Pseudoduganella albidiflava: one gene and its partner. The protein of the gene in region 1 binds, or shares a complex with, the protein of each later gene. Links are inferred from orthologs where the notes say so. Each region holds a gene or a part of one and is shown in the gene's direction. Other genes may lie near its edges.

What was found. The genes of interacting proteins can lie anywhere in the genome.
Region 2: the proteins of moaD (region 1) and moaE are in contact, whole or in part, in a crystal structure (PDB 1FMA), measured with the Escherichia coli proteins. The link is inferred for Pseudoduganella albidiflava from one-to-one orthologs.

What each region holds. Positions count from the first base shown.
Region 1 is NZ_CP036401.1:3,006,123-3,009,276, forward strand. What follows is about bases 1-2,961. They hold moaD (molybdopterin converting factor subunit 1), read left to right. Parts: upstream 1-1,332; coding sequence 1,333-1,590; downstream 1,591-2,961. Other genes in these bases: thrC (threonine synthase), read left to right, coding at 1-103; EYF70_RS12465 (molybdopterin molybdotransferase MoeA), read left to right, coding at 105-1,331; EYF70_RS12475 (hypothetical protein), read right to left, coding at 1,643-1,900; EYF70_RS12480 (TIGR03862 family flavoprotein), read left to right, coding at 1,985-2,961. In the rest of the region: more of EYF70_RS12480, read left to right, coding at 2,962-3,154. UniProt on the Escherichia coli protein: Involved in sulfur transfer in the conversion of molybdopterin precursor Z to molybdopterin.
Region 2 is NZ_CP036401.1:1,757,893-1,762,124, forward strand. What follows is about bases 638-3,636. They hold moaE (molybdopterin synthase catalytic subunit MoaE), read left to right. Parts: upstream 638-1,895; coding sequence 1,896-2,378; downstream 2,379-3,636. Other genes in these bases: EYF70_RS07560 (DUF349 domain-containing protein), read left to right, coding at 638-1,899; clpB (ATP-dependent chaperone ClpB), read left to right, coding at 2,478-3,636. Also shown: more of EYF70_RS07560, read left to right, coding at 1-637; more of clpB, read left to right, coding at 3,637-4,232. UniProt on the Escherichia coli protein: Converts molybdopterin precursor Z to molybdopterin. This requires the incorporation of two sulfur atoms into precursor Z to generate a dithiolene group. The sulfur is provided by MoaD.

The sequences.
Region 1 (3,154 bases):
TATCGAGTCGCTGCCGCAAAAGTACACGGTGATGCCGCCCGACGTCGACAAGATGAAGGCATACATCGCCGCCAACGTCGACGCCGCCGGCACGGCCCTGTGACATGACGGGCGCGCGCAAGCCGATGCTGTCGCGCCAGCAGGCGCTGGACTTCCTGCTGGCGGCCTGCCGCCCCGTGGCGGAGATCGAGACGGTGCCCACGCTGGAGGCCAACGACCGCGTGCTGGGCGCCGACTGCGTGTCGAGCCTCGACGTGCCGGCGCGCGACAACACGCAGATGGATGGCTATGCGGTGCGCGCCGCCGACTGCGCGGGCGGCTCCGCCACGCTGCCGATCACTTTACCCATCTCGCAGCGCATTCCCGCCGGCCATGTGGGCGAGCCGCTGCAGCCCGGCACGGCCGCCCGCATCTTCACCGGCGCATTCATCCCGGAAGGGGCCGATGCGGTGGTGATGCAGGAGCAGTGCGAGGCGCAGGGCGACACCGTCACGATTCGCCATGCGCCCAAGTCCGGCGAATGGGTCCGCCGCGCGGGCGAGGATATCCGCAACGGCAGCGTGATCCTGCCGGCCGGTACGCGGATGCGCAGCCAGGAACTGGGACTGGCCGCCTCGATCGGGCTGGCCAGCCTGCCGCTGTTGCGCCGCGTGCGCGTGGCCGTGTTCTTCACCGGCGACGAGCTGACCATGCCTGGCGAGCCGCTGGCGCCGGGCGGCATCTACAACTCGAACCGGTTCACCTTGCGCGCGCTGCTGGAAAACCTGGGCTGCGACGTGACCGATTTCGGCATCGTGCCGGACAGCCTGGACGCCACCCGCGCCGTGCTGCGCCAGGCCGCCGCGGGCAGCGACCTGATCATCACGTCCGGCGGGGTGTCGGTCGGCGAGGAAGACCATGTGAAGCCGGCCGTGGAAGCGGAAGGCAAGCTGGCCATGTGGCAGATCGCCATCAAGCCGGGCAAGCCGCTGGCGTTCGGCGAAGTGGCCGATGCCTTCTTCATCGGCTTGCCGGGCAATCCGGTTTCGAGCTTCGTGACGTTCCTGCTGTTCGTGCGGCCATTCCTGCTGAAGCTGCAGGGCGTGAACGCGGGCAGCGAGCCGCGCGTGTTCCCGCTGCGCGCGGACTTCGACTGGAAAGGCGACCGCCGCAACGAGTTCCTGCGCGCGCGCATCAATGCCCACGGCGGCCTGGACCTGTTCCCCAACCAGGGCTCGGGCGTGCTGACCTCCACCGTGTGGGGCGATGGCCTGATCGACAACCCGGCCGACCAGCCGATCAGCGCCGGCGACACCGTGCGCTTCATTCCCTTTACCGAACTGCTGTACTGATATGCGAATCAACCTGAAGTTTTTTGCCAGTGTCCGTGAAAAGCTGGGCAGCGGCGGCGAGACCATCGAGGTGCCGGCCGATGTCGGCACGGTGGGCGCGTTGCGCGACCTGCTGGTCGCCCGGGGCGGCGTGTGGGCCGAGGCGCTGGGCGAAGGGCGCGCGTTGCGCATGGCATGCAACCAGCGCATGTGCGACGGCGCCGAAGCGCTGAGCGAGAACGCCGAGGTGGCGTTCTTCCCGCCGGTAACGGGCGGCTGAGTATATACCAGCGGCCTGCCGCTACGCGTTCTACCCCTCGCTTCCTTCTCGTCTATTTCTTCTTCCGGCGTGGTGCCTGCGCCGCGGCGGGCTTCGGCGGCACCGCGTCGCATGCCGCGCAGGCCAGCGCCTTGCGGTAGCGGTTCCACGCGGCGCCCGTGAAGATCGCGGCGGCCACCGCGGCCCAGATGGCGGCGCTGGCGATGTCCGCCGGCGCCGTGGTGCCCTTGGCCCATTCCACCGCCGCCAGGAAGGCGAACAGCGGCACGGCCGCGAGCAGGTAGCGTTTGATCCAGAAAAGCGGGCCCATGGCGTCTCCAGCGGTGATTTTCCTTGCGAGGCCACCAGTATGCCGGGGCGGGGCGCGTTTTGCACTACAATCTCGCTCCTCATGATGACCCCTGCATCCCCCGACACTTCCCGCCCGCGCGTGGCGATCGTCGGCGGCGGACCGGCCGGCCTGATGGCCGCCGAAACGCTGTCGCGCACCGGCGCGTTCGACGTCCACCTGTACGACGCGATGCCGTCCGTCGGCCGCAAGTTCCTGCTGGCCGGCCGCGGCGGCATGAACATCACCCACGCCGAACCCTACGAACGATTCGTGACGCGCTATGGCGCCCGCGCCGCGGCGCTGCGGCCGATGCTGGACGCGTTCGGCCCCGATGCCGTGCGCGACTGGGTGCACGGCCTGGGCATCGACACCTTCGTCGGCACCTCCGGCCGCGTGTTCCCGACCGAGATGAAGGCCGCGCCGCTGCTGCGCGCATGGCTGCACCGCCTGCGCGAGGCGGGCGTGCATTTCCACCAGCGCCATCGCTGGACCGGATGGGCGGATCACGCGCTCCGCTTCGATACGCCCGCCGGAGAATTGCTCGCGCGGGCCGATGCCACGGTGCTTGCCCTGGGCGGCGCCAGCTGGGCGCGGCTGGGCTCCGATGGCGCATGGCTGCCGCTGCTGGCCGCGCGCGGCATCGAGGTGGCGCCGCTGCGGCCCTCCAATTGCGGTTTCGACGTGGACTGGAGCCCGCTGTTCTCGGAACGGTATGCCGGCCAGCCGCTCACCACGGTCGCCGCGTCATGGACGGACGGGAACGGGCAGCCCGTCCGCAAGCAGGGCCAGTTCGTCGTCACGGCGACGGGCGTCGAGGGTAGCCTCATCTATGCGTTGTCGGCGCCCGTGCGCGACCAGATGACATTGCACGGCAGCGCTGTCGTCGAGCTGGACTTGCTGCCGGATTTGCCGGCCGACCGCGTGCTGGCCGAAGTGGCGCGGCCGCGCGGCTCGCGCTCGATGTCCAGCCACCTGCAGGGGCGGCTGGGCATCAAGGGTGTGAAGGCGGGGCTGCTGCACGAATGCCTGGGCAAGGAGCAGTTCGCCGATCCCGTGGCGCTGGCCCGTGCCTTGAAAGCCTTGCCGCTGACGCTGCGCGCGCCGCGCCCGATCGACGAAGCCATCAGCAGTGCCGGCGGCGTGGCGTTCGAGGCGCTGGAGGGCACCATGGTGCGCGCCTTGCCGGGCGTGTTCGTGGCCGGCGAGATGGTCGATTGGGAGGCCCCGACCGGC
Region 2 (4,232 bases), 1.2 Mb from region 1 along the record:
CCCGCCGGACCAGCGGCGCAACAGGAAGAGGGGCAAGCCATGGCGCCGGACAGCGGAAATCAGCAGAAGAGCGGAACGGCGCCGGCCGGCGCAACGGCGCAGGGCGGCACAGAGGATCAGCCTGATGCCACGGCGCAAGGTGGCGGAAACGAGCAGGACAGCAAGGCGGCCAGCGAGGCGAACAGCCAGGCGCAGGGCGGGCCTGGGGCTGCCGTGGATGGCCAGCCAGCTCAGCCGGGTGCCGCGCCGGCCCGGCCGCCGAAGGAAAAGAAGGTCACGCCGGCCGACCGCGAGGCGAACGAGCGCTTCATGGCGCTGGTCGAGGCCATGGACGCGGCACTGGCCCAGGGCCAGTTGCACACCGCCGCCGAACACGACAAGACCCTGAAGGACAGCAAGACGGGCCGCCTGACGGCCCAGCAATCGGAGCGCCTGGCGCACGTGCGCGCCGAGTACAAGCGGCTGTCCGCCTGGGCTCGCTGGGGCGGCAATGTATCCCGTGAAGAACTGGTGCATGCCGTCGAGGAATTGCCCGCACAAAACCTGCCGATGAGTGAGCTGGCCAGGAAGGTCAGCGCCATGCGCGAGCGCTGGAAAGCGCTGGACAGCGTTTCCGGCGCCGCGCCGAAGAGCTTGTGGGAAAAGTTCGATGCCGCCTGCACCGCCGCCTACGCGCCGGCCGCCGCGCACTTCCGCCACCTGGCGGACGAGCGCCACGCCAACGCCGCCAAGGCGCAGGCCATGGTCGACGAAGTCAACGCGCTGGTGGCCGATTCGCCGGCCACGCGCGAGGACTGGCGCGGCCTGGCTTCCGCGTCGCAGCGGCTGCGCCAGGCCTGGAGCCGGCTGGGCACGATCGACCGCAAGGACAAGAAACGCCTCGATACCGCGTTCGGCAAGGCCATGGAAACGCTGATGGCGCCGCTCGAAGAGCAGCGCGCGATCGAGGTGGCGCGCCGCGAGCAGCTGATCGAGGAAGTCTACAAGCTCGACCCGGCCGACCGGCACACGGTGGACACGCTGCGCGGCCTGCAGGAAGCCTGGCAGGGCCATGCCAAGGCGCTGCCGCTGGAGCGCCGGCAGGAACAGGCCCTGTGGCAGAAATTCCGTAGCGCCTGCGACACGATTTTTGCCAAGCGCAAGGAATCGGCCCACGCGGCCGACCATGAGCGCAAGGCGCACCTGCATGCCCGCGAGGCGATCTGCGCGCAGCTCGAAGCGTTCGCGCCGGAGGGCGACGACAAGGCCCGCCAGGGCGCGATCGGCAAGGCGCTGCGCGATGCCGCCGCCGCGTGGCATGCGAGCGGCCCCGTGCCGCGCGCAGCCGAGGCGCGCATCGAAGGCCGCTACCGCGCCGCCGTGGCGAAGCTGCAGGGCGAAGCCGATGCCGTGCGCAAGCGTGCCGGTACGGCGCAGGCCAACGCGCTGCGCGACAAGCTGCGCTTGGTGCAGGCGCTGGAACATGCCGTGGCAGCGCCTGGTCCGGTCGATAGCGAGGAGTGGAAGGGCCGCTGGGCCGCGCTGCCAGCGCTGCCGGCCGAGCACGAGCGCACCTTGCATGGCCGCTTCCATGCCGCGTTGCAGGCCGCCGCGGCGGATGCCGGCGCGCGCGGCGCGTATGCCGGCACGCTGGAAGCGAACCGTTCGCGGCTGCTGGCCGAGGTCTTGCGCCAGGAAATCGTGGCCGGCATCGACAGCGGCCCGGAATTCGCGCGCGACCGCCTGAAGATGCAGGTCGAAGTGCTGCAGGATTCCCTGAAGTCCGGCCAGAAATCCGGCGCGGCGGGTTCGCAGGCGGCCCAGTTCGTGCAGCTGTGCGCGCTGCCGGCGCTGCTGGACGACCGCACGGCCAGCCGCATCGAGGCGCTGTTCCGCCGCATCGGCGCGGAGGGGCGATGAGCCGGCAGGAGAACCATGGCGGGATGGCGCGGGTGCGCGTCCAGCCCGAGGATTTCGACCTTTCCACCGAAGTGGCGCGGCTGCGCGCGGACAATCCGAAGACCGGCGCCATCGTCACCTTCGTGGGCACGGTGCGCGACCTGAACGAAGGTTCGCAGGTGGCGTCGATGGAACTGGAGCATTATCCGGGCATGACGGAAGAGTCGATCGAGCGCATCATCGACCAGGCCTGCACGCGCTGGCCGGTCCACGATGCGCTGGTGATCCACCGCGTCGGCCCGCTGCTGCCGCGCGACCAGATCGTGCTGGTGGCGGTCACGTCCGCGCATCGCGGCGACGCATTCGCAGCCTGCGAGTTCATCATCGACTACCTGAAGACCGAGGCGCCGTTCTGGAAAAAGGAACAGACGCCGGAAGGGGCGCGCTGGGTCGATGCGCGTGTCAGCGACGACCACGCGCTGGACAAGTGGGAGAAATGATCCCGGCTGCAGCCGGAACCCAGCCATTTCGCAGGGCGTCTTGAAATAGCGATTGCGCAGCCGCACCTTATCGGAAGATAAAATTTGGAGCGAAGCGCCATGCGTCAAGACAAACTTACTACAAAACTTCAGGAAGCACTTGCCGACGCCCAGAGCCTGGCCGTCGGCAGCGACAACCCCTATATCGAACCCGTGCACCTGCTGACGGCCCTGCTCAACCAGGACGACAGCAGCACGCGCTCGCTGCTGCAGCGCGCCGGCGTCAACGTCGGCGGCCTGGCCGCGGCGCTGAAAGGCGCCATCGAGCGCTTGCCGAAGGTGTCCGGCACCGGCGGCAACGTGCAGGTCAGCCGCGAATTCGTCAACATGCTGAACCTGGCCGACCGCGAGGCGCAGAAGCGCGGCGACCAGTTCGTGTCCAGCGAAATGGTGCTGCTGGCGCTGGCGGACGACAAGTCCGACGCCGGCCGGCTGGCCCGCGAGAACGGCCTGTCGCGCAAATCCCTCGAAACGGCGATCGAGGCCGTGCGCGGCGGCGGCAAGGTCGATTCTCAGGAAGCGGAAGGCCAGCGCGAGGCGCTGAAGAAATACACGATGGACCTTACCGAGCGGGCGCGCCAGGGCAAGCTCGACCCGGTGATCGGCCGCGACGACGAGATCCGCCGCGCGATCCAGGTGCTGCAGCGGCGCACCAAGAACAATCCGGTGCTGATCGGCGAACCCGGCGTCGGCAAGACCGCGATCGTCGAGGGCCTGGCCCAGCGCATCGTCAACAACGAGGTGCCCGATTCGCTGCGCGGCAAGCGCGTGCTGTCGCTCGACATGGCGGCGCTGCTGGCCGGTGCCAAGTACCGCGGCGAGTTCGAGGAGCGGCTGAAATCGGTGCTGAATGAACTGGCCAAGGACGAGGGCCAGACCATCGTCTTCATCGACGAGCTGCACACCATGGTCGGTGCCGGCAAGGCCGAGGGCGCGATGGATGCGGGCAACATGCTCAAGCCCGCGCTGGCGCGCGGCGAGCTGCACTGCGTGGGCGCCACCACGCTGGACGAGTACCGCAAGTACATCGAGAAGGATGCCGCGCTGGAGCGCCGTTTCCAGAAGATCCTGGTCGACGAGCCCACCGTGGAAGCCACCATCGCCATCCTGCGCGGCCTGCAGGACAAGTACGAGCTGCACCACAAAGTGGAGATCACCGACCCGGCCATCATCGCGGCGGCCGAGCTGTCGCACCGCTACATCACCGACCGCTTCCTGCCCGACAAGGCGATCGACCTGATCGACGAAGCCGCGTCGAAGATCAAGATCGAGATCGATTCCAAGCCCGAGGTGATGGACAAGCTGGAACGCCGCCTGATCCAGCTGAAGATCGAGAAGGAAGCGGTCAAGCGCGAGAAGGACGAAGGTTCGCGCAAGCGGCTCGACCTGATCGACGAGGAAATCGCCAAGCTGCAGCGCGAGTACAACGACTTCGAGGAAGTGCTGAAGGCCGAGAAGGCCAATGTGCAGGGCACCACGCACATCAAGGAAGAGATCGAGCGCATCCGCCAGGAGATGGAGGAAGCCACGCGCGCATCGAACTGGCAGCGCGTCTCCGAGCTGCAGTACGGCCGGCTGCCCGAGCTGGAAGCGCAGCTGAAGCAGGCGGAATCCTCGAACGGCGATGAAGCGAAGGACAAGCCGAAGCTGCTGCGCACGCAGGTGGGCGCCGAGGAGATCGCCGAGGTGGTGTCGCGCGCCACCGGCATCCCCGTGTCGCGCATGATGCAGGGCGAGCGCGACAAGCTGTTGCACATCGAGGAAAAGCTGCACGAGCGCGTGGTGGGGCAGGACGAGGCGATCAACGCCGTGGCC